2 linked regions of the Nordella sp. HKS 07 genome follow. The protein of the gene in region 2 interacts with the protein of the main gene of each other region in a pairwise test. Links are inferred from orthologs where the notes say so. Each region holds a gene or a part of one and is shown on either strand. Other genes may lie near its edges. The genes, in order: secA and secG.

Region 1 (15,975 bases), 4.8 Mb from region 2 along the record:
GGATGCAGCGCCGCGACAAGTTCCTGGCCATCGGTCGGGATCTCTGAGCGAATATACTCTTGGGGATCGGCTGATCCGAGAACCGCTTCGCGCGTTGCGCTGCCCAAACTCCGCCGTCATTGCCGGTCAAGCTCTGCCGATGCGAGCCGCGAAGCTGGTGCTTGTCCTCATTGCCGTCCTTGCGGCGGGCTACGCACTATTGTCTCAGTTCCAGCGCATGACGCTCGAAGAGGCGCAAAGGACCTTGCCGCAGCGACTTGCTGAGAAGGGCCTGAGCGAAGGCCAGCCGGTCTTCCTGCGCATCTTCAAGCAGGAGGCCGTCCTCGAACTATGGATGCGCGACGACAAGAGCTGGCGGCTGTTCCAGTCCTATCCGATCTGCCGTTTCTCGGGCGATCTCGGGCCCAAGCTGAAAGAAGGCGACAGGCAGGCACCCGAGGGCTTCTATGAAGTGGCGAGCGGACAGCTCAATCCGAACAGCCGGCATCATCTGTCGTTCGGGCGCATGGCCGAACCGGTTCCTATCTCATGGTGCATGGCGGCTGCAGCTCGATCGGCTGCTACGCGATGACCGATCCCGCGGTCGACGATATCTACGGGCTGGTCGCGGCGGCGCTGCGCAGCGGCCAACCGCAAGTCGATGTCCATGCCTTCCCGTTCCGCATGAACGAAGCCAATCTGGCGCGCCACGCGCAGTCACGCTGGATTGATTTCTGGCGCGACCTCAAAGCCGGCTATGACCGGTTCGAAAATGAAAAGGTTGTTCCAGCGGTCCGGCTGGTCGGCAAGCGCTACAGCGTTGAAGGATAGGTTATGATTGGACGGTCGTGAAACCTTCGGTCAGCAAAGTGAAGAGGGCCGCGAGCTGACCGCCGATGGCTTGCACGGCGGCCAGGATCGCGAAGAAAATGGCAAAGGCGATGAGGCCATATTCTATGGCCGTCGCGCCACTTTCTTCCCTAAGGAAACGCGCCAGCATTTTCATAGGCGATCGCATACGGTGCTCCGACCCCGTGATCTCATTGAAGGAGGAGCCTAATCGAGGGAATTTCAACCCGGGTTAACGGAAGCGTTCAAATGCCAACAACCTGCCGTTTGGTTAGAATGTCGAACCCCGTGCTGCGGTTCCATGCGGAGATTCCGCTGCCGCGCCCTGGACCTTCCCACATGGCAATCCCCAATTAATTTCTGAACCCTATGCCGCAACCCGCCAAACGATAACAGGATACAACTATGCCCTTGATTTCGCGTCGCCATTTCATTGCCGGATTAAGCTCGACGGCGGCTATTCCGCTGCTCAGCCGCGCCGCCTTCGCCGCCAAGGACCAGACCCAGCTGACGGTCGACACGCGTGTCATCGAGGTCAAAGGCAAGGCGGCCAAGGTTTTCAGCCTAGATGCGGCGCGAGGTAAACAGGGTTTTAATTTCGATGCCGGCCAGTCCCTCCGTCTTCGCCTGACCAACCGGCTTTCCGAGCCGACGCTGGTTCACTGGCACGGCCAGACGCCGCCGACCGAGCAGGATGGCGTGCCGGTGCTGTCGCAGCCCGCGCTCAAGCCCAACGAGAGCTATGACTATGACTTCGAGCCGCGCGCCGGCACCCACTGGATGCATTCCCATGTCGGACTGCAGGAGCAGAAGCTTCTCGCCGCACCGATGATCGTGCGCAGTCGCGCCGATGTAGCAACCGATGAGCAGGAGCATGTCGTACTGCTGCATGATTTCACGTTCCGGGAGCCCGAGGAGATTCTCGCCGAGCTGAAATCGGGCGGCGGTGATCATGCGACCCATAGCGGCGGCGGTATGAGCGGCATGGCCGGCATGGATCACAGCAATATGGGCAATATGAGCGGCATGGATCACAGCAAGATGGCGATGCCGGCCCCGGATGCGGGTGCCATGCTCAACGACATCACCTTCGACGCCTTCCTCGCCAATGACCGCACCCTCGATGATCCGGAGGTGGTGCGGGTCGAGAAGGGCGGGCGCGTGCGGCTGCGCATCATCAATGGTGCGGCGGCCTCCAACATGTGGGTGGATCTCGGCGGGCTCGAAGGCGAGCTTATCGCCGTCGACGGCAACGAGATCGAGCCCGTCAAGGAGAAGGTGTTTCCGCTCGGCATCGCCCAGCGCGCCGATATCCGCATCTCTCTGCCTGGCGGAAGCGGCGTTTGGCCTGTCCTGTTCCGTCCCGAGGGCACTCAGCAGCAGACCGGGATCGTCCTGGTCGCGGGCGACGGCCAGATCGCCAGGATCGCGGCGGAAGGCGCAATGGCGCCGGCGCTCGATCTCGCCATGGAGCTGAAGCTGAAGGCCCTGAAGGGGCTGGCGCCCGAACCCCTCACCCGCACCGAAATGGTGATGCTCACCGGTGGGGATAAGGACTATGTCTGGGGGCTGAACGGCAAGGCGTCGATGCACGACACGCTGTTCACCGTCAGGCACGGCGAGCGTATCGCCATCATGATGCATAACATGACCACCATGTCGCATCCGATGCATCTGCATGGTCACCACTTCCAGGTCGTGAACATCAACGGCCAGAAGATCGAGGGCGCCATGCGCGACACCATGCTGGTGCCGCCCAACGCCATGGTGACGGTCGTTTTCGATGCGGATAACCCGGGCAACTGGGCTTTTCACTGCCACCATGTCTATCATATGAATGCAGGCATGATGGGTGCCGTCGCTTATGTGAACGCCGCCTGACGACGATAACAAATCGAGGGTGGGCATGAAGCAGGCCGATATTCTCATCGTCAATGCGCGCATGCTCACCCTCGACGATAGAACACCCCGTTGTGATTGCGTGGCCATCGCCGGCAATGAGATACTCTTTGCCGGCGCGGCTGCCGATGCCCAGGCCTTCAGGCACAAAGGCACCCGCCTGATCGATGCGCAAGGGGCAAGCGTGCTGCCGGGCTTCATCGAAGCGCATATGCATATCTTCTCCGGCGCCGCCGAGCTAGACATGCTGCATCTGACCGGCGTTTCGGGTTTCGCGCGGCTGTCCGAGCTGGCCCGCAACTATGCGTAGTCGCGGCCGGAGGCGAAGCTACTGGTGGCGCAGGGCGCCGATTACACGATCCTGTCGAAGGATGAGCCGGTCACCCGCCATCATCTCGACCGCATTATTCCCGACCGGCCCTTCGTGATGTTCTCGCCCGACCATCATACCGCCTGGGCCAATACGGCAGCGCTCAAGCGTGCCGGCATCCTGAAAGGCCGCGCCGTGGCGGTCGGCAGCGAGATCGTGATGGGGCCGGACGGACTCGCCAGCGGCGAATTGCGCGAAGGTGCGGCGATCGAACCGGTCCGCGCGCTCGGCGGCGAGACACGCGAGCGGCTCGGCCTTGAAACGGGCGGCGAGCCGCGTATCCCGCCGACGGCCGCCGAGCGCGCCTACGACCTTGAAACGATGCGGCGAGGGCTCGCCCATTGCGCCAGGCACGGCATCACCAGCTTCCACAATATGGACGGCAATTTCTACCAACTCGATCTCCTCGCTGAGATCGACGCACAGGAGGGCCTGCCGGTCCGGGCGCGGGTGCCCTTCCATATGAAGAATTTCATGAAGCTCTCGGATCTCGACAAAGCGAGTGAGATGCATCGGCGCTACCGCTCGGAGCGGCTTCGCTCGGGCTTCGTCAAGATGTTCATGGACGGCGTCATTGACTCGGGCACCGCCGTGATGGCCGCCGGCTATGCCGATCGGCCCAATGGCGATCCTCTGTTCCCGGCCGATCAGTTCAACGAGATCGCCATCGAAGCGGACCGGCGCGGCCTGCAGATCGCCGTCCATGCGATCGGTGACGGCGCCGTCAACATGGTGCTCAACGGCTATGAGGCGGCGGCGATCGCCAATGGCAAGCGCGACAGCCGCCATCGCATCGAGCATATCGAAACGGTGCTGCCGCGGGACATACCGCGCTTTGCGAGCCTCGGCGTCGTCGCCTCGATGCAGCCGCCGCATCCGCCGGGCACGATGGGTTTGCCGCTCGAACCGACGCTCGGCCTCATCGGCGAGGCGCGCTGGCCCTACGCCTATGCTTGGCAGACTTTGCGCGCCGCCGGGGCGCGGCTGGCCTTCGCCAGCGACTGGCCGGTCTCCGACATCAATGTGCTGCGTGGCATCCATGCGGCGGTGACGCGGAAAGCCTGGAAACCGGGCCTGCCGGAGCAGAAGCAGTCGCTCGGCGATGCGCTGGCGGGCTATACGCGCGACGGCGCCTGGACGGAATTCATGGAGGACCGCAAGGGCCGCATCGCGCCCGGCCTCCTCGCCGATATCGTCGTCCTGTCGGACGATATCGACAAAGTGGCGCCCAAGACGATCGACCAGCTGAAGCCGGTCGTGACGATCTGCGACGGACGCGTCACCTACGAAGCTTGAGGCTGGGTACAGGGGCGATCTTCTCGCATGGATTGTGTTGCGGAATGTCAACACGGTGTGAGGGGCTTGGTAACTGGTGGACCGCTTGGCAGCCATCCCGCGCGTTTCGTGGACAGCTCCCTGTCCTTAAGAACTTCTCAAGGCCACATTCCAGATTGCCGGAGCTTCCATTTCAATGTTGCGGGGGTTCGGATGTAGAGCTTTATCTGCGACCGCGCCGAACTCCACTGGACAAAGAAACCGTCCAGATGGTATGTTTTTCTATGACTCTCGCCCACCAGCGCAAAAAGGATCCCACCCAGGTTCGCCGCCAGCTTCTGGAGCAGGCCGCCCGGCTCTCCCTCCAGGAAGGTCTGGCTAATATGAGCCTGCAAGGAATTGCGACTGCGGCGGGTGTCACGAAGGGCGGGCTGCTGCATCATTTTCCCTCCAAGCAGGCGCTGGTCGAGGCCATGTTCACGGATTTCCTGGCCATGCTCGACCGTGAGATCGACGAACAGATCGCGGCGGACGATCAGACCCATGGCTGCTTTTCCCGCGCCTATGTCGAGGCGATGTTCCGGCAGGGCGATAGCGGTATGAACAGCCCTTGCGCCGTGCTGGGTATCGCCATGCTCACCGATCCGGGGCTGCGGGATCTGTGGGCGAAGTGGCTCGCCGTCCGCCTCGAGCGGCATCGGCAAACTGATGGCGCGCCTGAACTGGAAGTCATCCGCTATGCCGCCGATGGCGTATGGCTTGCCGATTTCATGGAGGCGCGGCCGGCGAACCGGGCCGATCTTCGCAATCGTCTCATCAGCGCTACAAAAAGAGTTTCGTCATGAATCCGTTGTTCGCCGCCTATGGCGCGCTGCTCATCGCCATCGCCGCCGAGGTCGTGGGAACCACATTGCTCGCCTCATCACAGCAATTCACCCGACTGTGGCCGAGCCTCGGCACGGTCGCGGCCTATGCGCTGGCCTTCTATCTCCTGTCCTTCACCTTGCGCGTGATGCCGGTCGGTATCGCCTATGCGATCTGGAGCGGGCTCGGTATCGTGCTCGTCTCCGCCGTGGGTTTCGTCGTGCTGCGCCAGGCGCTCGATCTGCCGGCTCTGATCGGCATCGGCTTCATCATTACCGGCGTGATCATCATCCACACCCTGTCGGGCTCGGTCTCGCATTAGGATAGCGAATGAAAAAGGGGCGGCTCATTGGTCGCCCCCGATCTGCTTAGCTCTTCTGAACTATCAGAAGTGATAGTTGATCGACGCACGCACAATGTTGGACGTCACACTGCCCGAAGCACTAGCGGGCGCACCCACGATAGCCGGGTCGTAATCATACTTCTCCGAACCAAAGTCGGCATAGAGATACTCGACGCCAAGCGACACGTTCTCTATGACCTTGTAGTCAATACCAGCGCCGATCACCCAGCCTGTGTGAGTATGGCTATCGCTTAACGTCGGCGTCGCATCACTGTGCAGATTGGTAATGCGGCTCTTGAACTCGGCAATGGCCAGACCACCTGTCGCGTAAATCAAAGCATCGCCAGTCGTGATACCAGCTTTCGCCCGCACCGTGCCGAACCAATTCATTTCGCCGTAGGCAAACGCATCTTCCGATCGATCGCAGCCATTCACGGCGACGCAAGTGTCTCCGTCTACGTCAGCGTATGAAATGTCAGCAACGGCACCGAGCACGAAATTGCTGCCGACCATAAAGTCGTAGCCAACCTGGCCACCGACCATCCAGCCATCCATATCAATGGTGCTGTCGCTGCTTGCGAATGCGCCATCGCCATTGAAAGAACCTTTTGACCAGTTGTAGCCGCCGATCACGCCCACATATGCGCCACCCCATGTGCTTGGTGCCGGTTCATACACATCAGCGGCATGAGCGATGCCACCGAAGGCAACGAGGCCAAGCATGGCGACAGCGAGAGAATTACGTCTAAGCATTTCCGCCCCTTGAGAGTTATCGTAGTGAAACGCATATGCATATCATGGCTGGCACCATGCGCGTAACCTATGTCTGGTTGCGCAGCGGGAGCAGTATGTCGCCTAAGGTTGTCTCGACAGGCGGCTGATATTTTGATTACGCGTAAGCCCCGTGGCAGTGTTTGTATTTCTTGCCTGAGCCGCAGGGACAGGCGTCGTTGCGGCCGACCTTGCCCCAGGTGCTGGGATCATGCGGATCGACAGCGGCGCCCTTGGCCTTGCGCGGCGCTTCCTGGCCGAAGATGAATCCTTCGCCGACATCGTCCTGGCCGGTGGTCGCATCGATGTGATGCGCCCGCATCGGCGGCAGGTCGTCCTCATCGGGGAGGAGGTCGTCCGACGGCCGGCTCTGCAGCTCGACGCGCATGATCTGGCCGGTGGTCAGCTCGCGCAGGCGGGCAATCATCGCCTCGAACAGCGTGAAGCCCTCGGTCTTGTATTCGTTGAGGGGATCGCGCTGACCGTAGCCGCGCAGATGGATGACCTGGCGCAGATGCTCGACGGTGACGATATGCTCGCGCCAGAGATGATCGAGGGTCTGCAGCAGAACCGCCTTCTCGACCTGGCTCATGATCTCCGGCGTGTAGGTCTCGCGCTTCCGGGCATAGAACTCGTCCGCCGCCTTGATCACGCGCTCGCGGATTTCCTCGTCCGCGATGCCTTCCTCCTTCGCCCATTCATCGACGGGCAGGTCGAGGGCCACGGTTTCGCGCAGCTTCTCGCGCAGGCCCGCGGCGTCCCATTGCTCGGCATAGGCGTTCTCGGGAATGTGGCGCTTGACCTGATCGTCGATGATCTGGTGGCGCATGTCGTCGATGGTCTCCGAAACGTCCTCGCCGCGCATGATGCCAATGCGCTGCTCGAAGATGACCTTGCGCTGATCGTTCATCACATTGTCGAACTTCAGCAGGTTCTTGCGGATGTCGAAGTTGCGCGCCTCGACTTTCTGCTGGGCCTTTTCGAGCGCCTTGTTGATCCATGGATGGACGATCGCCTCGTCCTCCTTGAGGCCGAGCTTCTGCAGCATCGAATCCATGCGCTCGGAGCCGAAGATGCGCATCAGGTCGTCATCGAGGGACAGATAGAACAGCGAGCGGCCGGGATCGCCCTGGCGACCGGAGCGGCCGCGCAGCTGGTTGTCGATGCGCCGGCTCTCATGGCGCTCGGTACCGATGACGAAAAGGCCGCCGGCCTTCAGCACTTCTTCCTTGTTGCGCTCGATCTCGGCGCGGATCGCCTCCTCGCGCTGCGTTCGCTCAGCTCCGGGCGGCATGTCCGCGAGCTCGGCGGCGATGCGCATCTCGGCGTTGCCGCCGAGCTTGATGTCGGTGCCGCGGCCGGCCATGTTGGTGGCGATGGTGACAGTGCCCGGATAGCCCGCCTGGCCGATGATCTGGGCTTCCTGCTCGTGATAACGGGCGTTCAGCACATTATGGGGAACGTTCATGCTCTTCAGCATGCCGGCGAGGATTTCCGACTTCTCGATCGACGTCGTGCCGACGAGGATCGGCTGTTTGCGCTCGCGGGCGTCCTTGATGACCTCGATGATGGCCTTGTATTTTTCCTTGGCGGTCCGGTAGACCTCGTCGTCCTCGTCCTTGCGGCCGACCGGGACATTGGTCGGAATTTCGATGACGTCGAGCTTGTAGATGTCCATGAACTCCTCGGCTTCCGTCGAGGCGGTGCCGGTCATGCCGGCGAGCTTCTCATAGAGGCGGAAATAGTTCTGGAAGGTGATCGAGGCGAGCGTCTGGTTCTCCGGCTGGATGGCGACGTGCTCCTTGGCCTCGAGCGCCTGGTGCTGGCCGTCAGAATAACGCCGTCCTGGCATCATGCGGCCGGTGAATTCGTCGATGATGATGACCTGGTTGTCCTTGACGATGTAGTCCTTGTCGCGCTGGAAGATCTTGTGGGCGCGCAAAGCCTGCTGGACATGATGCACGAAGGTCACGTTCTCGGCGTCGTAGAAATTCTCGCCCTTGAGCAGCCCGGCGGCGCCGAGAAGCTGTTCCATATGCTCGTTGCCCTGTTCGGTCAGGGACACGGAGCGCTGCTTCTCGTCGAGCTCGTAGTCGCCGGCGACGAGCTGCGGAATGAAGACGTCGACGGCGTTGTAAAGGTCGGACTTGTCGTCGATCGGGCCCGAGATGATCAGAGGCGTGCGTGCCTCGTCGATGAGGATCGAGTCCACTTCGTCGACGATCGCGAAATTGTGCCCGCGCTGCACCATCTCCTCGAGATGGAACTTCATGTTGTCGCGCAGATAGTCGAAACCAAGCTCGTTGTTGGTGGCGTAGGTCACGTCGGCGGCATATTGCTGGCGGCGTTCGGCGTCGGACAGGCCGTGCACGATGCAGCCGGTGCTGAGGCCGAGGAAATTGTAGATCTGGCCCATCCACTGGGCGTCGCGACGGGCGAGATAGTCGTTGACCGTCACCACATGCACACCCTTGGAGGTGAGCGCGTTGAGATAGACGGGGAGCGTGGCGACCAGGGTCTTGCCTTCGCCGGTCTTCATCTCGGCGATGCGGCCCTCATGCAGGACCATGCCGCCGATGAGCTGGACGTCGAAATGGCGCTGCCCGAGCGTGCGCTTGGCCGCCTCGCGCACAGTGGCGAAGGCGGGCGCCATCAGGTCGTCGAGCGAGCGGCCATTGGCCAGCTGCTCGCGGAATTCGGCGGTCCGGGCTTGCAGCGCCTCGTCCGAGAGGCCGGTGAGGCTCGCTTCCAGAGCGTTAATCTCGGCGACGCGGGCGGCATATTTCCCGACCTTGCGGTCATTGGCGGAGCCGAATATCCGCGACGCGATCGAACGCAGTCCTAGCATATTAAGTCTTTCCTTCGGGAACGGGGCGCTGTCGCCGACGCAAGTCTGGGGCCGCCTTTTAATGAAAATGAGGCTTCCGGGCAATTGCCCGGGCGCCGGAAAAGGAAATATTGAGGGCCGGCCTCCAGGCTGGAATAGGCCTTCTCCACGTAGGCGGTCTGTCCAAGGACTTCAATGCGTTGCATCGAGGTCACAGGAGGTAATTGTTCCATATCCCCCCTTGAAGTTGACGTATAATGCGACCATTGTCCGCGCCGCGTTACAACGAATTAGGGAAAATGAGGCCTGGAGGCGGCTTATTCTTGCCGGATTTGGCCGCCAATGAGCTACCATCGCGGCAGGGACGCCGCCCGGTGCCAAGACCCCATATGGGAATGCGATGCTGATGATTCAGAACTTGACCAAATTCGCCGCCTTGTCGGCGGTTTCCTTCATGCTGCTGACGCCGGCCATGGCGCAGGAAGTGAAGGAAGACAAGACCGTCGCCATCGTCAATGGCCATGAAATCAAGGTTTCCGAGGTCGAGATGGCGGCAGAGGACATTCTCGGCCAGCTGCCCGACATCCCACCGAAGCTGCGCTATCCCTATATCGTCGAGTATCTGGTCGAGCGCCATCTCCTGGCCCAGGCCGCGGTCAAGGAAGGCATCGCCGATTCGGACGAATATAAGCGCCGTCTCGCCCTCTATCAGGCGAAAGCCCTGCGCGATGCCTATTTCGCCCAGACGATCGTGCCGACCGTTACCGAAGACGAAATGAAGAAGGCCTATGACACCGAGTCCGCCAAGGTGGCGCAGACCGAGCGTGTCCGGGCCCGGCATATCCTCGTCGCCAGCGAACAGGAAGCCAAGCAGATCCGGGCCCGCCTCGCGAAGGGCGAGAAGTTCGAGGACCTGGCCAAGCAGTACAGCCTCGACGGCTCCAAGGAATATGGCGGCGATCTCGGCTACTTCACGGCCCCGGAAATGGTGGCGGAATTCTCCAAGGCCGCCTTCGCGCTGAAGCCGGGCGAGATATCGCAGCCGGTCAAGACCGATTTCGGCTGGCACATCATCAAGCTCGAAGACCGCAAGATGGGCGGCGCTCAGCCCTATGACCAGGTGAAGACGGCGATCCGCAATATTCTGCTGCGCAAGAAGACGCAGGAGAAGATCATCAGCCTCAGGCTGCAGTCGAAGGTCGAACTGAAGGATCCCGACCTGCAGAAATTCGCCGAAGAGGCGCGCAAGCTGCGCCAGAAGGCGCTAAGCCAGAAGCAGCAGGGTGGGGCCCAGGCCCCCGCGGGCGATCAGCCGGATGCCACGGACGCGCCGGCGCTCACTGGCGAAGAGCCCGCGACAGGCGGCGGCAAATCGGATATGCAGGCGCCGCAGTAAGAGCTTAGCGCGGGATGCGAAAAAGTGGGCACCGGTTTTTCGCAAGAATCCCGCGCTAATTTATTGGAATCGATCACGTTTATGAGTTTGGATTGACTCAGTCCAAACTCATCGTGATCTAGGATTTGGGGGAGGGGAAGAATGGCTAGCAATGTCCGGTCGCCATTGGCGCCGGAGGAGTTTCCAGTGCTTCCTCCCCTGGACGGCGTCACCTTCGCGGTCGCCGAAACGGGCATCCGCTACAAGAACCGCCCGGATGTGCTGCTGGCGCTGGTGGCGCCCGGAACCTCGGTTGCCGGCGTTCTCACCACCTCCAAATCGCGCTCGGCCCCGGTCGACTGGTGCGCCGAGAAGCTTAAAGGCGGCACCGCCCGCGCCCTCATCGTCAATTCCGGCAACGCCAATGCCTTCACCGGCAGCGCCGGGGTGAAAACCGTGACCCAGGTGGCGAAGGCCCTGGCGGCCAAAGCCGGATGCAAGCCTCAGGAAATCTTCCAGGCCTCGACCGGCGTCATCGGCGAACCGCTCAATCCGGCGCCAATCGTGAACGCCCTGCCGCAGCTCTTCGGCGCCTTGCGCGGAGATGCCTGGGCGGAAGCCGCGCGCGCGATCATGACGACCGACACTTTCCCCAAGGCCGCCACCCGCAAGGCGCGCCTGGGCGGGGTGAGCGTCACCCTCAACGGCATCGCCAAGGGCTCGGGCATGATCGCGCCCGACATGGCGACGATGCTGTCCTTCGTCTTCACCGATGCGGCGCTGCCGCCGCGCCTGCTGCAGAAGCTCCTGGCGAAGAGCGCTGCGCAGAGCTTCAATTGCATAACGGTCGACGGCGACACCTCGACATCGGATACGCTTCTGATGTTCGCCACCGGCAAGGCCGGACCGGCGCTCAAGGGCCTCAAGTCGGAAGCCGATCCGCGCCTCAAGGACTTCAGCCGCGCGCTCGACGATCTGTGCAAGGATCTGGCGCTGCAGGTGGTGAAGGACGGCGAGGGGGCGGAGAAGCTCATCGAGATCACCGTCACTGGTGCGGAGAACGACAAGGCGGCGCGGAAGATCGGCATGGCCATCGCCAATTCGCCGCTGGTCAAGACGGCCATCGCCGGCGAGGACGCCAATTGGGGCCGCATCGTCATGGCGATCGGCAAATCCGGCGAGAAGGCGATCCGCGACAAGCTGAAGATCTGGATCGGCGGCGTGCAACTCGCCAAGAACGGCATGAAGGCGCCCGATTATCGCGAAGCGGAGATCATGCCGCATATGAAGGGCCGCTCGATCGTCATCAAGACGGATGTCGGCGTGGGCAAGGGAAGAGCCACGGTGTGGACCTGCGATCTGACCCATCGCTATATCGACATCAACGGCTCCTATCGCAGCTGATGACGGCGGTGGTCCTTGTCGCCGCGGTGGCGCTGGTCGATGCCGATGGCCGCGTGCTCATCGCCAAGCGGCCGGAAGGCAAGTCGATGGCGGGCCTGTGGGAGTTTCCCGGCGGCAAGGTCGAGGCCGGCGAGCGCCCGGAGCTGGCGCTGATCCGCGAGCTCAAGGAAGAGCTCGGCATCGATGTCACCGAGGCCTGCCTGGCGCCGCTCACCTTCGCCAGCCACGCTTACGAGAAATTTCATCTGCTGATGCCGCTTTATGTGTGCCGGCGCTGGAAAGGCACGGTGACGGCGCTCGAGGGCCAGGAACTCAAATGGGTCAGGCCCAATCGCCTGCGCGAGCATCCGATGCCGCCGGCCGATCTGCCGCTCATTCCCCATCTCATCGATCTGCTTTAGATTTCCCGGGCATGACCCGATCGAGCGCGGCGGAAATCCTGGCGAGGCAGCGGCTATCGCTGGCTCCGGTCACATTGGAGCCCGGTCAGCGGCCGGTTGAGGAACGCGAGGCCTATGCGCTTCAGGCCGAGGCGAATGGCCTCCTCGCCGAGGCGCTGGGCCGGATCAGCGGGCACAAGATCGGCTGTACGACGCCGGTCATGCAGGAATTTCTCGGCATCGCCAGCCCCTGCGCGGGCCAGGTCTTCGACAGGACCGTACTGAGCCAGGCGGGCCAGGTCTCGCGCGCCTCCTATCGCAAACTTGGCGTCGAATGTGAAATCGTCGTCGAGATCGGCACGGACATCGAGCCGCGGCGGCAGGATCATACGCGCCAGTCCGTCGAGTCCCATGTGCGGGCGGCGATGGCGGGGATCGAGATCGTCGACGACCGCTATGCCGACTACCGTTCGCTCGGCGTCCATACGCTGATCGCCGACAATTTCTTCAATGCGGGCTGCGTGCTGGGATCGCCGGTGACCGGCTGGCAGGCCCTGGATCTCGTCAGCCTCACCGGTCACATGCGCATCAATGACAGCGAAGTCGGCCGCGGCACCGGGGCCATGGTCATGGGCCATCCGTTGGAAGCCTTGGCGTGGCTCGCCAACGCGCGCAGCGCCCGCGGCGAAGGATTGCGGCGCGGCGAGTTCGTGTTCCTGGGCAGCCTCGTCGAAACCAAATGGCTGAACGCCGGCGACATGGTGATGATCGAGGTCGAAGGGCTCGGCCAGGTTAGTCTGACGGTCTCAGCCTAATCCTTGAGCTTCACTTCCGTGGTCTTGAGAGCATCGGCGAGGCGCGCCTTCGCGCTGCCCGGACGCAGCGGCTGCTGCTGCGACGAATGCGGCGCCCAGCCGATGGCCCAGGCGGCATCGACGGTCGCCCTGATGCGGCCGTCGGCATCGGCGAAACGCGCGTCGTAAATAGCGGCGGCGCGGGCGAGAAGGGCCGGGCTCACGGGCTTGCGCGAGCGGTCGGTGAGGCATTGCTGGAAGCCCAGCGCCTTGATCTCGCGCATGAGCGAAAGCGCATTCTTGTATCTGACCGTCGTCTGATCGAGATCGACGGCGGGCAGCGCGAAGCCGGCGCGCTGCATCAGGCTGCCGATATCGCGCAGATCGGCAAAAGGCGCCACGCGCAGGCTGGCGCCGCCGGTGAGCTCGGCCTCGGCGGCCAGCCAGGCCTCGCGCAGCTCGCTCAAAGTGCGGCCGGCAAACACGCCGCCCAGGAAAAGTCCGTCGGGGCGCAGTGCGTTTCGAAATTGCGTCAGGCTCCCCGGCACGTCGTTGACGCTGCTGAGGCTGAACACGTTGACGATGCAGTCGAGGCTTTGCGGCGCGAGCGGCACGGCCTCGTCGTCGAAGACAAGATCGATGCCGGGCCCGGGCGCCGGGGCGGCGGTGATGATGGCGCCCAGCCGTTTAAGGCAGGCGAGGGCGGTTCTGATCTCGCCGGCGCCGGGGCCGAAAATCAGCGTCGTCTGGAAGTCGCGCAGAATGAGGCCGAGACGGCTTTCCACCTCGGCGGCAAGCGCCTGAGCATAGAAGGCCGGCCGGCTCCCGGCGGCGCGCGCCAAGTGGCGCCGCCGCAGGGCCTTGTCGAAGATCTGGGGCACGCCGCTCATAGCGCGGAACCTAGTCCATGCGGTGACCGGATTCCATGTTACAATCCGGCATGGCCGCCTTGCCTCTCACGCAGATTTCGGAGGGCTTCACGCGCCTCGGCAAATGGAGTCTCGACTGGCTCATTCCGCCGCAATGCCTCGGCTGCCAGAGTGCTGTCGCCGAGGCCTCGGCTCTCTGTGCCGACTGCTGGGCGAGGCTTTCCTTCATCGAGGCGCCCTTCTGCCCGCGGCTCGGCACACCCTTCCCCTATGACCCGGGCCCGGAGGCGGTGAGTGCCGCGGCACTTGCCGATCCGCCGCCGTGGGACGAGGCGCGGGCCGCGCTCATCTTCGATGAGACGGCGCGCGCTCTGGCGCATGCCCTCAAATATCGCGACCGGCATGAGGCGGGGATCGTCATGGCGCGGCTCATGCTGCGCGCCGGCGGCGACATATTGCACAATGCCGCCGCCGTCATCCCGGTGCCGCTGCATCGCCTGAGATTATGGCGCCGGCGTTACAACCAGTCGGCCATTCTCGCCCGCCATCTTTGCCAGGCCACGCAGAAGCCGTTCCAGCCGCATCTCCTGGAGCGGCGGCGGCGGACCCAGGCGCAGACCGGGCTTGATTTCGCGGAGCGTCAGCGCAACGTCAAGAATGCCTTCCGGGTGCCGGAGCAATACCGTCCCGACATCGTCGGCAAGCCCTTCGTGCTCGTCGATGATGTCCGCACCACGGGTGCCACCCTCGAGGCTTGCGCCCGGGCGCTGAAGGAGGCGGGGGCGGGACGGGTGGACGTGCTGACCTTCGCGCTTGTGCCCAAGCCGAAGCATCTCCATATTTAGGGGAGAGTCATTGTCTCATTTATCGTGACGGCCATGCCGAAAGTCACCATCTACACGACGCCCTTCTGCCCCTACTGCCATTCGGCCAAGGCCTTGCTGCGGCGCAAGAATGTCGATTTCTCGGAAATCGACGTCAGCTACGACGCACAGGAGCGCCAACAGATGATGGTGAAGGCCAATGGCCGGCGCACCGTACCGCAGATCTTCATCGGCGAGACGCATGTCGGCGGCAGCGACGAACTCCACGCGCTCGACCGGCAGGGCAAGCTCGATCCGCTGCTTGCCGGAGCATGAGCTTCAAGGCCGGACTTATCCAGCTTCGTTCCGGGCGGGACATGGCGCGCAACATCGCAGAGGCTTCCGCCTTGATCGAAGAAGCGGCGCGGCAGGGCGCGCGCTTCGTCGCGACGCCCGAAATGACCAATATCCTGGAGACGGATCGCGACCGGCTGCGCGCGTTGGTCCGGTCCGAGCATGAGGATGCTTCGGTGGCGGCGTTCGCCGAGCTTGCGCGGAAGCATCGGATCTGGCTGCTGGCCGGCTCCTTCGCGCTCAAAGGGCCGGGGCATAAGCTTCTCAACCGCTCACTGCTGTTCTCGCCTGCGGGCGAGATCACCGCCCGTTATGATAAGGTGCATCTCTTTGATGTCGACCTGCCGAACGGCCTGACCTTAAGGGAATCGGCTGCCTATGAAGCCGGCCATGACGTGCCGGTAGTGCCGCTGCCCTTCGCCACGCTCGGCCTCACCATTTGTTACGATGTCAGATTTCCACATCTCTATAGAGAGCTGGCGCGCAGGGGCGCCGAGATCCTGGCGGTGCCCTCGGCCTTCACCAAGGTAACCGGCGAGGCCCATTGGGAGGTGTTGTTGCGCGCGCGGGCCATTGAGACGAGCAGCTTTGTCCTCGCTCCGGCGCAAGGCGGCATACATGAAAGCGGCCGCGAGACCTATGGCATGAGTCTTGCTGTATCTCCCTGGGGCGAGATCATTGCGCAAGGCGATGAGGAGCCTGCGCTTGTCATGACGATGATAGATCGGTCGCAAGTCCTTGATGCAAGACGGCGAATCCCGGTGTTGAAGCATAATGACGAGCTTACCTTGAATGCCCGGGGTGAGGTTGCTACCTAAT
Region 2 (15,465 bases):
CATCATCCTCTCGGCGCTGCCCTTCATCATCTATATCTTCGCCGCCTCTCCCGACTACCGCCGCTCGCTTGCCGCCATTCTCGGTATCGAGCATGGTTCTTCGCTTCTGCTGCCGGGCTTTGTCCTGCTGCTGGCGGCCTTCGCCTCGGGTTTGGCCGCGCTCCATTGGTATCGATCGCGGCCGCAAATGAGCCTCATCCTGGCCGGGCTCAATCTCGCCCTAGCTGCCTGGCTCACCGTCACCACGACGGCGCTGCCTTTCATCGCTTCCATCGTCGCCAACAGCGTCGACCCCTTCACCTCCGATCTCGTGATCAAGGGCGAGACACCGCGCCGCCTGACTGAAGCGACTCTGGCCGCCGTCGCCCAGATTGCGCGGACAAGTTGCCTCGCCTATGCCCTCCTGTCGTTCGCCGGCTTCGCCTTCTTCTTCAGCCGCGCGCCAGAGCGGTTGCGTCGCATCGCCCTCTGGGGACTCGCGGCCATCAACGGCGCCGGCCTCCTCTATCTCCTGCTCTTCGCCTATCTGGGCTTCGCAGCCGGGCTCGCGACCTCGATCCGCGCCGCAATCCTCGCTTATATCCTGGCGATCCTGCTTGGCCTCTGCTGGGTCATGCTGCTCCAGCTCCAGCTGGTGAGGCGCAGCTTCCTCGTCTTTCCGGCTATCGCGGCGCTGTTCGCCGCCGGTGCCGCCTGGCAATTCCTGCAGCCTGCTATTCCCTATACCCTCGCCGGCACGCTGACCGGAAAAGTGGCGGTCATCCAGAACACGCCGCGCAGCCTCATCGATGCCGTGCGCTTCGCGCAATTCCCCGGCGCACCGGAGGTCGACGAGCTGCCGCTCAAGACCTTCGCCACCGCCGAGGCGGCGCTCAAGGCCGTAGCGCAAGCCCAGGATGTGAGCGCCGCCCTCGTGCCTTCACAAGCGCTCACATCGGACAGTGCCGCATTCTGGCAGACTGCCTCGCTTCCCGACCACAACAAATCCGCCGGCACGGCTTTCGCCATCGCGGCAATCGTCACCGCGCTTCTCACATTCGGCGGCCTGCTGCATCAGCGCCACCCGCTCTCGATCGGCGCTGAATTCATCATCGACATCTTGCGCGGCATCCCCATGCTGGTCGTTGTCCTCTATGTCGGACTGCCGCTCAGCGGCGCCCTCAAGGAGGGGACGGGCGGCTTCATCGATCCGCCCAATCTCATGCGCGGCATCGCCGCCATGGCGCTCGCTTATTTCGCCTATCTTGCCGAAATATTCCGGGCCGGCCTCAAGGCGGTGCCGCCGGGCCAGATCGAGGCGGCGCGCAGCCTTGGATTGAGCCGCTGGACCACGGCGCGGCTGGTCATCATTCCGCAGGCCTTCCGCGTCATCATCCCGCCGCTCGGCAATGAATTCATCGCCATTCTGAAGGACACGTCGCTGCTGTCGATCCTGTCGATCCGCGACATCACCCAGCGCATGCGCGAATTCCAGTCGGCGAGCTTCCTGCCCTTCGCGCCCTATAATTCCGCGGCGATCTTCTATGTGCTGCTCACCCTCGCCGCCGCGAGCCTGATCACATCCATCGAGAGGAAATATGATGTCAAACACCGCTGAGGACATGGAACGGCTGATGGCGCGCGCGCGGTCCCTGCATGTGCCGGGCCCCTTCGTCTTCGGCGCCGCCACCGCCGCCTATCAGATCGAGGGCGCGCCCAAAGCCGACGGCAAGGGCGAAAGCATCTGGGACCGCTTCACCCGCCAGACCGGTGTCATCGTCGATGACAGCACCGGCGACGTCGCCTGCGACCACTATCGCCGGTGGCCGGAAGACATCCGGCTCATGCGCGAACTGGGCCTCGGCGCCTATCGCTTTTCGCTCGCCTGGCCGCGCATCCAGCCGGATGGCGCAGGCAAGATCAACGCGGCCGGCCTCGATTTCTACAAGCGGCTGATCGACGGCCTTACCGAGTCCGGCATCGAGCCCTTCCTGACCCTCTATCACTGGGATCTGCCACAGGCGTTGCAGGACAGAGGCGGCTGGTACAGCCGCGAGACGTCGCATCGCTTCGCCGACTATGCCGATCTGGTGAGCCGTGCGCTGACCGACCGTGTCCAGCAATGGACGACCCTGAACGAACCCTGGACCTTCTGCTGGAGCGGGTACGCGACCGGCGAGGACGCGCCCGGCCTGAAGGATGGCGCCAAAGGGGGCTTAAGCGCCAGTCATCACGCCTTGCTCGCCCATGGTCTGGCTGTGCCGGCGATCCGCGCCAATGTGGAGGGGGCGGATATCGGCATCGTGCTCGACCTCAACACGGTGATACCGGCATCCGACAAGGCGGCCGACGTCGCCGCCGCCGGGCGCTTCGAGGCCGCGCAGAACCGCTGGTTCCTCGATGCGCTGTTCAAGGGCCGTTACCCTGAGACGATGCTCGATCTTTGCGGCGGTATGCTGCCCGAGATCCGCGCCGGCGATAGTGAGATCATCGCCGCTCCCCTCGATTATCTGGGCGTGAACATCTATCGCCGCTCGATCATGGCGGCGGGCTCGGAGCTGCCGCCCTTGAATTTCGAGCGTGTCAATCCGCCCGGGCGCTACTCGGCGGTGAAGTACGAAGTCTGGCCGGAGTCGATCGAGGACATACTCGTCTATGTGCATGAGCAATATGGACCCAAGGCAATCTACATCTCCGAGAACGGCTTTGCCACGACGGCCGAGCGCGTGACGCCAGACGGCGCCATCCACGATGTCCTGCGCGCCGAGTATCATATCGATCATCTCGACTATATGGCGCGCGCCATGCGCCGCGGCGTACCGGTGAAGGGTTATTTCGCCTGGACGCTGATGGACAATTTCGAATGGGCCTATGGCTATTCGACGCCCTTCGGCATCGTGCATGTCGACTTTGCCGACCAGACGCGGCGCATCAAATTCAGCGGCCATGTCTATGCCGCGATCGCCCGCAATTCTTCAGCCAGCCAGAGCGCCAAGCCGGCCGCCTGAAAGCCTTGCGGTAAAAAATCGATTGCTCTGGAACATTGTGGATCGGCCATGACGCGCAATCTCGAGAATGGACATCCGATGACGATCCTTGTTACCGGCGCCAATCGAGGCCTGGGCCTTGAGCTCACACGGCAATATGCCGACGCCGGTCACCGTGTCCTCGCCTGCAACCGAAGGCCCGCTGACGCGCCCGCCCTCGCCGGCTCTGTTACCTGGAAGACACTCGATACCGGAGAAGCGGAAAGCATTGAAGCCCTCGCCACTGATCTCGCGGCACAGCCTGTTGATGTTCTCATCAACAACGCCGCCCGGCGCGGCGACACCGGCGGCCTTGACACTCTGTCCACAGACGATTTCCTCACCACCCTCCGCATCAATACGTTGGGGCCACTTCTTATGGTGAAGGCCTTCCGGCCGCATCTTGAACGCGGGCGGCGTCGCATCGTCGCCAATATCAGCAGCCGCGCCGGCTCGGTAGCCGAGGGCCTCGATGCCGACGGCGACTACGCCTATCGCTGCTCCAAGGCGGCGCTCAATATCGCCACGGCCAAGCTCGCCTTCGATTACCGGCTCATCTTCCTGGCACTGCATCCGGGCTGGGTGAAGACCGACATGGGCGGGCCTCAAGCCGATCTGCCAGTGACGGAAAGCGCCCAGGGTCTTCGCGCGGTCATCGACGCCGCTGCCCCCGGTAACAACGGCTCATTCCGCAGTTTCGACGGCAGCAGGATAGGCTGGTAGGCAGCTCTCCTAGACCAGGCGGCTCTGCTCGACCGCGGCGGCGATGAAGGAGGCAAACAGCGGGTGCGGCTCGAAGGGCCTGGATTTGAGCTCCGGGTGATACTGCACGCCGATGAACCAGGGATGGTCCGGATATTCGATGGTTTCCGGCAACAGCCCGTCGGGCGACATGCCGGAGAACAGCATTCCCGCCTTCTCCAGTCTTTCGCGATAGGCCGTGTTCACCTCGTAGCGGTGGCGATGGCGCTCGGAAATGCGGGTGTCGCCATAGATGTCGGCGATCTTGCTGCCACCCTTCAGCGTCGCCTCGTAGGCGCCGAGTCGCATCGTGCCGCCGAGATCGCCCCCTGCCCGTCGGATCTCGAGCTCGTTGCCCTTCATCCATTCGGTCATCGTGCCGACCACCGGCTCGCTCGTCGCTCCGAATTCGGTGGAGCTTGCGTTGCCGATGCCGCACAGGCTGCGCGCCGCCTCGATGCAGGCCATCTGCATGCCGAAGCAGATGCCGAAATAGGGCACCTTGCGGGTACGCGCGAACCTGGCCGCCTTGATCTTGCCTTCCGAGCCCCGCTCACCGAAGCCGCCCGGCACCAATATGCCATGAACGCCTTCGAGATAGGGCGCGGGATCCTCCTTCTCGAATATCTCGGATTCGATCCATTCGAGCTTGACCTTGACCTTATTGGCCACGCCGCCATGGACGAGCGCTTCGTTCAGCGACTTGTATGCGTCGAGGAGGCCCGTATATTTGCCGACCACCGCGATCTTCACCTCGCCTTCCGGATGGGTGATGCGGTCCATCACCGTCTTCCAGCGCGTGAGATCAGGCTCGGGAACGGTGGTGATGCCGAACGCGTCCAACACTTCCTTGTCGAGCCCTTCGGCATGATAGGCGCGCGGAACATCGTAGATGCTCTTCACGTCGAGCGCCTGGATCACCGCCGAGGGGCGGACATTGCAGAAGAGTGCGATCTTGCGCCGCTCGTTGACCGGGATCTCGCGGTCGGCGCGGCACAGCAGGATATCAGGCTGGATGCCGATCGAGCGCAGTTCCTTCACCGAATGCTGGGTCGGCTTGGTCTTGAGCTCGCCGGCCGTCGGGATGAAGGGCAAGAGCGTCAGGTGGATGAAGATCGTCTGGCCGCGCGGCAGCTCGTTGCTGAGCTGGCGGATGGCCTCGAAGAACGGCAGGCCCTCGATGTCGCCGACCGTGCCGCCGATCTCGACGAGGACGAAGTCATAGCCCTCATTGCCGGTGGTGACGAATTCCTTGATGGCATCCGTCACATGCGGAATGACCTGGACGGTGGCGCCCAGATAGTCGCCGCGGCGTTCCTTGGCGATGATGTCCTGATAGATGCGCCCGGTAGTGATATTGTCCTGCCGGTTCGCCGAGCGTCCGGTGAAGCGCTCATAGTGGCCGAGATCAAGGTCAGTCTCGGCACCGTCATCGGTGACGAAAACTTCGCCGTGCTGATAGGGGCTCATGGTCCCCGGATCGACATTGAGATAGGGATCGAGCTTGCGCAGGCGCACGGAAAATCCGCGCGCCTGAAGGAGAGCGCCGAGCGCTGCCGAAGCCAGACCCTTGCCGAGGGAGGAGACCACGCCGCCGGTGATGAAGATGTACCGCGCCATGGGCCCCTAATCTAACCTCTCATCCATACGATTCGAAGCCCGGATTTCTGAGGTCCGGGCTTCTGTGGAAAGCTGTGAAACAAACTACTGTGAAACAGGAACCTGCGGCTGCCCGGTGCCACCCGAGCCACCACCTTGCTGATTCTGATTCTGACCCGCCGGCGGCAGCGTCGGCAGGACGCTCCCACCCGACCCGGTCGGCGCCGACTGGCCCTGGTTTTGCTGGGTCGCCGGGGAATTGAAGAGCGATCCACCGCCGGTGCGGCCCGAGAGCAATGTCAGGCCGATCGAGGTCATGAAGAAGATGACCGCCAGAATGGCCGTGGTGCGGGTCAGCGTATTGCCGACGCCGCGCGCCGAGAAGAGCGAGCCGGCACCGCCGCCGCCGCCGATCCCGAGGGCACCACCTTCGGAACGCTGAAGAAGCACGACGCCGATCAGGGCCAAGGCGATGATGAGATGAACGACTAGGAGGACGGTTTGCATCTGGAGGGTCCGATTTCGAAATTCGGTGGCAGCGTCTAGCGCGGATATGGGAGCGAGGCAACCCTTCGGCAAGACGCGCCATCATTCGATCCTGCCAGGGCCGCAGCCAAATATGGATACCCCCTACAATTCAAAGAGTTATACTGAAACACTCATCTCATCTCTTGAAACGCCGGACGGACGGTCCGCCCGGCCCAACGGCTTCCGTTTTCCGGCGCGCCGCATGAGGATCAATTCTGAAGCGTGATCGCCGAGGCCATTTCGGTGGCGAGCCGGATGAAATCGCTCTGGCGCGACACCCCGGTTTTGCCAAATATGTTGCCGAGATGGGTGCGCGCCGTCGTCTCGGCGATACCGAGCCTTTCTGCGGCTTCCGCGAGCTTCTGTCCTTGCAGCAGGCCGTCGAGCAAGCGCGTCTCCATCGGCGACAGGTCATAGGCGACCGACATGGCCTCCGCCCCATGCGCCGCCGCCGACACTGGGCCGATGAAGATCGCGACCTTGGCGCCGGGATGCAGCCTGGAGCGGACATCGCCCTCTTCCAGCGGCAGAATATGAGCCAGCATCGGAGGGTCGCCAGCGCGGGTCAGCCGAACCGCCCTCGCCTTGCTGTCCGCGCCGATCACACGGTCGCCGGCCTGCGCGATGGCCGCAATGAGCTTCAGGGACGACGCCGGATCCTCGGTCCGGATCATGCCGCCCGCCGCATGAATGGGCCGGCCCTGCCTCAGCATCGTCTCGGCGGCCTTGTTGGAGCTGAGGATAAGCCCCCGCTTGTCGGTCATCACGACGCCGGCCATCAGGGCATCGAGCGCCTGATGCGCGCGTTCGCACTCCACCGTCTTGAGGTCAATCACATCGCCGATCATCGCGGCGCGCCTGATATGAGGGAGCAGCAATCGGCCAAGCGCCATTTCGCGCTCGGTGATGATGCCCATTTCGCGGTGCCGGCTCATGGCGAGCTGGGCATGCCGGGTCGGCGAGCGCATCAGCACCAGTTGCAGCGTGTCGACGAGGTCCTGCGGCGCGTTCCACTCGGCGTTGACGGGTGAGGCCGCGAGAACGGCGGCCGGGACGTTGCGCGAATTGGCCTGCGGTTCGTCGATCGACCAGTCCGGCGCGTAATAGAGCCGCTTCCACGAGGCGAGCTCGGCGGCATGGCGGTCGAGCTCAATGAGCCAGTACGGAGAAATATTGAGCGACTTCGAGAAGACGGCGCGGCCTTGCGCGAGATCGAACATCACGAGCAGCGCGCCATGGCAGTTGAACAACTGGGTCAAGGCCGCGAGCGCCCTGTCCCAGCGTGCCGGATCGAGCGCGCAATCATAAATGAGGCCGATGACCGTCGAAATCTCCTCGACGGATGGCGAGTTATTCTTACGCTCGATAATTTTTGGAGAGAGGGCCTTGCTCTTCATGCGGCGATCATAAATGTCGTCTCACCGCTGCATAGGGCCAGAGCTTAACTATTCAGTTATCCTGATCGCTAGAAAGCGATGTTCCTCAACACTCTCCTCCTCTGTTTGAAGGAGGTGCGCCTTTCCGGAAGCTGCGATAGCGGCGACTCTCTGGAGAGGTCATCATGCCGCCCATCGAACATTTGTTGCCGTTTCTCTTCGCCACTTTGCTGTTCGCGGTCATGCCGGGCCCTGCGATCCTTTATATGACGGCGCAGACCATGGCATTTGGCAGCCGGGCGGGCATCATGGCGGCGCTCGGCATCCATATCGGATGCTATGCCCACATCATCGCCGCTTCCATCGGACTTGCTGCGGTCCTGACACATTTTCCCGGCCTCTATGTCGCCTTGAAGCTGGCCGGCGCCGCTTATCTGGTCTGGCTCGGCTTGCGGATGCTATCAGGAACCGCCGGCCCGCAAGCCGAAGCGGCTTCCTCAGGCAAGGCCGCCTTCCGGGAAAGCATCGTCGTCGAGATACTAAATCCCAAGACGGCGCTGTTCTTCGTGGCCTTTCTTCCGCAATTCGTCGATCCCGCGGCCGCCTGGCCGGTCGGCCTGCAATTTCTGGCGCTCGGCGTGATCGTCAATCTGGCGCTGTCGTTCGCCGATCTCGGCGCCGTCGGCCTCGCCGCGCTGGCCCGCGGCCGCCTCTTTGCTCAGCCGCGCGGCAACCGTGTGCTGTTCACGGCCTCGGGCTCGATCCTGATCGGCCTGGGCGTGCTGCTCGCCGTCCAATCCTTCTGAAATTTATGTATAGGCCTTGATGATGCCGATGAAGTCGGCGGCCTTGAGACTCGCGCCGCCGACCAGCGCGCCATTGACATTGGCGACCGCCATCAGCTCGGCGGCGTTGCCGGGCTTGACGGAACCGCCATAAAGGATGCGCAGAGCCGGATCGGTCTTGGCGCGGATCGAGGCATGGACTTCCGCCACTTGCTCGACGGTGGGGGTAAGGCCGGTGCCGATGGCCCAGACCGGCTCATAGGCGACGACGGTATTGGTGGGGACCGCATTCATCGGCAAGGATCCCTTCAGCTGGCGCGCGATCACCTCGAGGGTGCGGCCGGCCTTGCGCTCATCGAGCGTCTCGCCGATGCAGATAATGGCGGTGAGGCCGGCCCTGTAGGCCGCTTCCGCCTTAAGCCTTACCGTCTCGTCGCTTTCGCCGTGATCGGCGCGGCGCTCGGAATGGCCGACGATCACCGCGCTGCAGCCGGCATCCTCGAGCATTTCAGAGGAAATGTCGCCGGTGTGGGCGCCATGCGCATGCCAATGGCAGTCCTGGCCGCCGAGCCTGATTTTGGCGCCCTTGACCACCGACTTGATGCTGGTGATGAGGGTCGCCGGCGGGCAGATCATGACTTCGCATTTCAGGCGCACGTCCTTCAGCATGCCGGCCAGGAGCCGGGCTTCCTTCAGGGCGGCGGTCGTGCCGTTCATCTTCCAGTTACCGGCGACCAGCGGTTTTGGTGATTTCTGAGCCATATCAGTCCCCTACCCGAGATTCTCAAATCCTACTAGCAGAGCCAAGCGGCGCTTGCGAGGGTTGATCCTCATCCCTATTATGCGCGCCGCTCCAACGGGAGCATTTTTGAGAAGGTGAATTGATGCTCGATAGAATGAGAAGCGGCGCCAAGAGCTGGATGGCCAAGGTGCTCATGGGTCTGCTGGTCCTGAGCTTCGGCGTCTGGGGCATCGCTGACGTTTTCACCTTCCGGGCTACGTCGGCGCTGGCGACAGTCGGCGACCAGGAGATTTCCGGGGTCGAATTCACCGAGGCCTATCGAAACTGGCTGCAGAACTATCAGCGGCAGACGGGCCGGACCATCACGCCGGAGCAGGCCCGCCTCCTCGGCCTCGACCGCGCCGTTCTCAACGACATGATTCGTACCGCCGCCCTCGATGGCGAAGCGAGCAAGATGAAGCTCGCCATCTCGGATGCCCAGATCGTCGAACTCGCCAAGACAAACCCCGCCTTTCACAATTCGCAAGGCGTCTTCGATCCGGCCCGCTTCGCCGAACTCCTGCGCCAGAACGGCCTGACCGAAGCGGGATACGTCGCCGGCGAGCGCGCGCGCTTCCTCAGAAGCGCCGTCGGCGACACCGCGACCTGGAACTTCACGCCGCCCAATGCGCTCAAGGAAGCCGCCTACCGCCATCGCAATGAGCAGCGCGATGCGCGCTATTTCGTTCTGCGCCCGCAGGACCAGGACGTTCCGACGCCCACCGAGCAGGATCTAAAGACATTCTGGGAGAAGAACAGCGCCCAGTTCACGGCGCCCGAATACCGCGTGATCGCCGTCATCAAGGCCGATCCGGAGGATCTGGCGCCGACCATCAAGATAAGCGACGACGAGCTCACCGCGGCCTATGACAGGTTCAAGGGCGATTATTTCAAGCCGGAGCTGCGCACCATCCTGCAGATCCCCTTCCCCTCGATCGAGGAAGCTAAGAAGGCCAAGGAGCGCATCGCCGCCGGCACCGACTTCATGGCCATCGCCAAGGAGCGCGGGCTCACCGACACCGATGCCTCGCTGGGCGAAGTCAGCAAGGACAAGGTCCTCGACACGCTCATTGCGGACGCCGCCTTCGGCCTCGCGCAGGACCAGGTGAGCGATCCGGTCCAGGGCAAGCTGTCGGTCGTCCTCCTCAAGGTGACGAAAATCACGCCCGAGAAGCAGTCGACGCTCGATGAGGTCAAAGCCGAGCTCACCCAGCGCCTGCAGCTCGAAAAGGCGCGCAGCGAAGTCCAGACCACCTATGATGCGATCGAGGACGCGCGCGCTCAGCAGAAACCGTTCGAGGAGATCGCCAAGGACGTCAACCTGCCGCTTACCGTGACGTCCCCGGTCGATGTCCAGGGCCAGGGCAAGGACGGCAAGGAAGTCGAAGTGCCGTTCAAGGAGAATGTCCTGAAGCAGGCCTTCGAGAGCGACACCGGCGTCGAGAACGACGCGCTGACGACGCCGTCGGGCGGCTATGTCTGGTATGAGGTGCGCGAAGTGACGCCTTCCGCCATCAAGCCCTTCGACACTGTCAAGGCCGAGGTCGAGACCGCCTGGAAGGCGCAGAAGCTGCGCGAAGTGGCGCTCGAAAAGGCCAAGCAGATGGTCGAGCGCGCCCGCAACGGCGTGACGCTTGAAGCGCTCGCCGGCGAAGCCAAGGCCGAGATCAAGACGGTCCAGGGCCTCAAGCGCAACGAAACGACGAACGAGTTCGGTGCCGACGCGGTCGCAGCCCTTTTCTCGGTTCCCGAGAACGGCTTTGCCTTTGCGCCGGAGGGCGACGGCAAGGGCGCCAAGGTCATGCAGTCGCAGGCCGTCCTCATCCCGACTTACGATCCCACTTCGGAAGAAGCCAAGACCATCGCCAAGGCACTGAGCGATGGCGCCGGTAACAATCTGGCGGCGAGCTATGTCGCCGATCTCCAGAACGAACTCGGTGTCTATGTAGACGAGAATATGTGGCGACAGGTCACGGGCGCGAACGCTAACTGATCTCAAATCCTGAAGGCACACTCATCTTGGTCTACTCCTATGAAAGTCTCACCCGATTTCGACGTATTCCGTCGCGTCTATGAGTCTGGCGAAGCCCAGATTCTCGCCACCCGCCTCGTCGCGGATCTCGAAACCCCCGTCTCGGCCATGCTCAAGCTCGCACGCAATGCGCGCTATTCGTTCCTGCTCGAATCGGTCGAAGGCGGCGCCGTGCGCGGGCGTTATTCCATCATCGGCATGCGCCCCGACGTCATCTGGAAGGTCGAGGGCCGCAAGACCCAGATCAACCGCCGGGCGCTGTTCAATCCGGATGGCCCCTTCGAAACGGTCGATCTCGATCCGCTGCCGGCGCTGCGCGCCCTCCTCCAGGAAAGCCGCATCAAGCTGCCGCCGGATGCGCCCCCCATGGCGGCCGGCGTCTTCGGCTATATGGGCTATGACATGGTGCGCCTGATGGAGGATCTCCCCGTCGCCAATCCGGATGTCCTCGGCCTTCCCGACAGCATGCTGATCCGGCCGACCATCATTGCCATATTCGATTCCGTGAAGGACGATGTGACGATGGTGACGCCGGTCTATCCGGAAGCGGATGTCAGCGCCAAGGCGGCCTATGCGCGGGCCGAGGAGCGTCTCGCTTATGTGGTCGAAGCGCTCGACCGGCCGCTCGATCATGGCATGATGGGTCGCGCCGATGTGCCGGCGATCGGCGACGCCCGTTCCAATACCACGCCCGAAAGCTATATGGGCATGGTGGACAAGGCTAAGGACTACATCGCCGCCGGCGACATCTTCCAGGTGGTGCTGTCGCAGCGCTTCGAGTCCGACTTCTCCTTGCCGCCCTTCGCACTCTATCGATCGCTCAGGCGCGTCAATCCCTCTCCCTTCCTCTATTATCTCGACTTCGACCGCTTCGCGATCATCGGCTCGTCGCCCGAGATCCTTGTCCGGGTGCGCGACGGCAAGGTCACCATAAGGCCGATCGCCGGCACCAGGCGGCGCGGCGAGACGCCCAGCGAGGACCGGGCGATGGCGGAAGAACTTCTGGCCGATCCTAAGGAACGCGCCGAGCATCTGATGCTGCTCGATCTCGGGCGCAATGATGTGGGCCGCGTCGCCGAAATCGGATCGATCAAGGTGACGGACCAGTTCATCCTCGAATATTACAGTCATGTGATGCATATCGTGTCCAATGTCGAAGGCCAGCTGGCCCGGAAGCATGACGCGATCGACGCGCTGGTGGCGGGTTTCCCGGCCGGCACCGTGTCGGGAGCGCCTAAAGTGCGCGCCATGCAGATCATCGATGAGCTCGAGGGAGAGAAGCGCGGCGCCTATGCCGGCTGTGCCGGCTATTTCTCGGCCGATGGCGACATGGACACCTGCATCATGCTGCGCACGGCGATCGTGAAAGACGGCAAGATGTATGTGCAGGCGGGCGCCGGCATCGTCGCCGACAGCGTACCGGAATCCGAGCATGCCGAATGCGTGAACAAGGCCAAGGCGCTGTTCCGCGCCGCCGATGACGCGGTCCGCTTCGCCGGCCGCGCCGGGAGGGGACAATGATGAAATCTGGTCCCCACGAGCGATCGGTCTGCACGTTCCCCCTTCTCCCGCTTGCGGGAGAAGGTGCCCGAAGGGCGGATGAGGGTGTTCTCCCCGCTTGGGAAGATCACCCAGATGGCCCGCGCTGCACTATTCTTCACGCAGCGAACACGCTGAACCAACACCCTCATCCGGCCTGTCGGCCACCTTCTCCCGCAAGCGGAAGAAGGGAAACGTCTGGCGCTGTATTCACAATGCGAGCGCAGGAGAGGAGGCATCACTCATGATCATCCTCATCGACAATTACGACAGCTTCACCTGGAACCTCTATCACTTCCTCGGCGATCTCGGCGCCGAGACGGTGGTGCACCGCAACGACAAGATCAGCGTCGGTCAGGTCCTTTCGGCCAGGCCCAAGGCGATCGTGCTGTCGCCGGGTCCCTGCACCCCCAATGAGGCCGGCATCTGCCTCGACCTCATCGCCAAGGCACAGGACCAGGTGCCGATCCTCGGCGTCTGCCTCGGCCATCAGGCGATCGGCCAGGCCTTCGGGGGCAAGGTGATCCGGGCACCGAAGCTGATGCACGGCAAGATGTCGGGCATACGCCATCAGGCCAAGGGCATCTTCGCCACGGTGCCGGATGGCTTCGCGGCGACGCGCTATCATTCGCTCATCGTCGAGCGCGACAGCCTGCCCGCCAGCCTCGAAGTCACCGCCGAGACCGAGGACGGCATCATCATGGGCCTCCAGCACAAGACCAAGCCGATCCACGGGGTGCAGTTCCACCCGGAGAGCATTGCCTCCGAGCATGGTCACACCCTATTGAAGAACTTCCTCGAACAAGCGGGGGCCGTGTGATGCCGACAGACCTCAAACCCCTCATCGCCAAGGCCGCCAATGGCCAGGCGCTGACGCGTGAGGAGGCCCGCGCGGCCTTCGACGTGCTGATGTCGGGCGACGCGACGCCGTCGCAGATCGGCGGCTTCCTGATGGCGCTCAGGGTACGCGGCGAAACGGTGGACGAGATTACCGGCGCCGTCGAGATCATGCGCGAGAAGATGACGCCGGTTGTGGCGCCAGGCGATGCCATCGATATCGTGGGGACCGGCGGCGATGCATCGGGCTCCTACAACATCTCGACCTGCGCGGCCTTCGTCACCGCCGGCGCCGGGCTCAAGATCGCCAAGCACGGCAACCGGGCGCTGTCGTCCAGGTCGGGCTCGGCCGATGTGCTGATGGCGCTCGGCATCAAGATCGACCTCACGCCGGCTCAGATCAGCCACTGCATCGACGAGGCCGGCTGCGGCTTCATGTTCGCGCCGGCGCATCACGTCTCGATGAAGCATGTCGGACCGTCCCGGGTCGAGCTCGGTACGCGGACGATATTCAACCTGCTGGGTCCCCTATCCAATCCGGCGGGCGTCAAGCGCCAGGTCACCGGTGTCTTTGCCAGAGCCTGGGTCGAGCCCCTCGCCCATGTGCTCAACAATCTGGGCTCGGAGCGCGCCTGGATCTGCCATGGCGAAGGCGGCTTCGACGAGATCGTGCCGTCGGGAACCACCTGGATCGCCGAACTTAAGGACGGCAAGGTCACTTCGACCGAGATCACGCCGGAAGACGTCGGCATCGCCCGCTCTTCCGCCGCCGATCTCAAAGGCGGTGACGCGGCCCAGAATGCCGAAGCGCTCAGAGGCGTATTGGAAGGCCAGAAGAACGCCTTTCGCGACGCGGCCGTCATGACGGCCGCCGCCGCGCTGCTCGTTGCCGGCAAAGCGAAGGATTTGAAGGACGGCGTGGCGCAGGCGCAAAAGTCCATCGATAGCGGCGGTGCCGGAAGCGTCCTGGAGAAGCTCGTCAAGGTATCGAACGGGTAGAGTGATGGCCACCATTCTCGACAAGATCGCCGCTTACAAGCGCGAAGAGGTCGCCAAGGCAAGAGCCGAGGTCGGCGAGCGCGAGCTCGACGTGATGGCGCTCGACGCGCCGCCGGTGCGCGGCTTCGCGGCGGCGCTCGAGGCGAAGATTGCGCAAGGCCAGTGGGCGCTCATCGCCGAAATCAAGAAGGCCAGTCCGTCCAAGGGACTGATCCGGCCCGACTTCAATCCGCCACAGCTGGCGATGGCCTATGAGGATGGCGGGGCCGCCTGCCTCTCCGTGCTCACCGACGCGCCCTCCTTCCAGGGCGCGCCGGAATATTTGGGCGCGGCGCGCGCGGTCACGCAGCTTCCCGCCTTGCGCAAGGATTTCATGCTCGATCCCTATCAGGTTGCGGAAGCACGCGCCTGGGGCGCGGACTGCATCCTCCTCATCCTGGCGATGATCGACGATGCGCTCGCCTGTGAGCTCGAGGCGGCCGCCTTCGACTGGGGCATGGATGTGCTGGCGGAAGTCCATGACGAGAAGGAGCTCGAGCGTGCGCTGAAGCTTTCGACGAAGCTCATCGGCATCAACAACCGCAGCCTCCACACTTTCGAGACGACGCTGGCGACGACCGAGCGCCTGGCGCCCATGGTGCCGAAGGACCGGCTGATCGTCGGCGAAAGCGGACTCTTCGCGCCCGGCGATCTCGACCGGCTCTCGCGGGCCGGCGTCAATGCCTTCCTCATCGGCGAGAGCCTGATGCGGCAGGAGGATGTCGCCGAAGCAACCCGTGCTATCCTGAAGCGGACATGAGCAAGCTCACCCATCTCGACGACAAGGGCCACGCCCGCATGGTCGACGTCTCGGCCAAGGACGTGACGACGCGCCTCGCCACCGCGCGCGGCCGCATCGCCATGAATGCCGAGACATTGGCGATGATCACCGAAGGCCGCACCAAGAAGGGCGATGTGCTGGCGGCGGCGCGCATCGCCGGCATCATGGCGGCCAAGAAGACCCACGAGCTCATCCCGCTCTGCCATCCGCTGCTGATTTCGGGCGTCACGGTCGATTTCACGCCCGACGCCAAGGCTTCGGCCATCGAGGTCGAGGCCACCGTCAAGGTCGAGGGCAAGACCGGGGTCGAGATGGAGGCGCTCACCGCCGTGTCGGTCGCCTGCCTCACCATCTACGACATGTGCAAATCGGCCGACCGCGCCATGCGCATCGGCGATATCCGCCTCATCGAGAAGTCCGGCG

The links.
Region 1: the proteins of secG (region 2) and secA interact in binary tests that used the Escherichia coli proteins (3 or more experiments, as listed by UniProt). The link is inferred for Nordella sp. HKS 07 from one-to-one orthologs.

Annotation. Positions count from the first base shown.
Region 1 is NZ_CP049258.1:1,010,101-1,026,075, reverse strand. Bases 6,269-9,540 are described here. They hold secA (preprotein translocase subunit SecA), read right to left. Parts: upstream 9,199-9,540; coding sequence 6,469-9,198; downstream 6,269-6,468. Other genes in these bases: G5V57_RS04915 (outer membrane protein), read right to left, coding at 6,269-6,332. Also shown: G5V57_RS04955 (acetyl-CoA carboxylase carboxyltransferase subunit alpha), read left to right, coding at 1-47; G5V57_RS04950 (murein L,D-transpeptidase family protein), read left to right, coding at 140-571; G5V57_RS04945 (hypothetical protein), read left to right, coding at 568-810; G5V57_RS04940 (Flp family type IVb pilin), read right to left, coding at 812-985; G5V57_RS04935 (multicopper oxidase family protein), read left to right, coding at 1,234-2,709; G5V57_RS04925 (TetR/AcrR family transcriptional regulator), read left to right, coding at 4,549-5,217; G5V57_RS04920 (SMR family transporter), read left to right, coding at 5,214-5,558; more of G5V57_RS04915, read right to left, coding at 5,622-6,268; G5V57_RS04905 (peptidylprolyl isomerase), read left to right, coding at 9,584-10,573; bifunctional glutamate N-acetyltransferase/amino-acid acetyltransferase ArgJ, read left to right, coding at 10,715-11,956; G5V57_RS04895 ((deoxy)nucleoside triphosphate pyrophosphohydrolase), read left to right, coding at 11,956-12,357; G5V57_RS04890 (2-keto-4-pentenoate hydratase), read left to right, coding at 12,369-13,151; G5V57_RS04885 (methyltransferase domain-containing protein), read right to left, coding at 13,148-14,020; G5V57_RS04880 (ComF family protein), read left to right, coding at 14,071-14,844; grxC (glutaredoxin 3), read left to right, coding at 14,878-15,138; G5V57_RS04870 (carbon-nitrogen hydrolase family protein), read left to right, coding at 15,135-15,974. UniProt on the Escherichia coli protein: Required for protein export, interacts with the SecYEG preprotein conducting channel.
Region 2 is NZ_CP049258.1:5,822,284-5,837,748, reverse strand. The notes cover bases 4,152-6,913. They hold secG (preprotein translocase subunit SecG), read right to left. Parts: upstream 5,853-6,913; coding sequence 5,451-5,852; downstream 4,152-5,450. Other genes in these bases: G5V57_RS27440 (helix-turn-helix transcriptional regulator), read right to left, coding at 6,083-6,913; G5V57_RS27450 (CTP synthase), read right to left, coding at 4,152-5,366. Outside these bases: G5V57_RS27465 (amino acid ABC transporter permease), read left to right, coding at 1-1,597; G5V57_RS27460 (GH1 family beta-glucosidase), read left to right, coding at 1,578-2,987; G5V57_RS27455 (SDR family oxidoreductase), read left to right, coding at 3,036-3,728; more of G5V57_RS27450, read right to left, coding at 3,738-4,151; more of G5V57_RS27440, read right to left, coding at 6,914-7,270; G5V57_RS27435 (LysE family translocator), read left to right, coding at 7,435-8,055; tpiA (triose-phosphate isomerase), read right to left, coding at 8,059-8,796; G5V57_RS27425 (peptidylprolyl isomerase), read left to right, coding at 8,919-10,808; trpE (anthranilate synthase component I), read left to right, coding at 10,848-12,368; G5V57_RS27415 (aminodeoxychorismate/anthranilate synthase component II), read left to right, coding at 12,631-13,206; trpD (anthranilate phosphoribosyltransferase), read left to right, coding at 13,206-14,222; indole-3-glycerol phosphate synthase TrpC, read left to right, coding at 14,227-15,021; cyclic pyranopterin monophosphate synthase MoaC, read left to right, coding at 15,018-15,465. UniProt on the Escherichia coli protein: Subunit of the protein translocation channel SecYEG. Overexpression of some hybrid proteins has been thought to jam the protein secretion apparatus resulting in cell death; while this may be true it also results in FtsH-mediated degradation of SecY.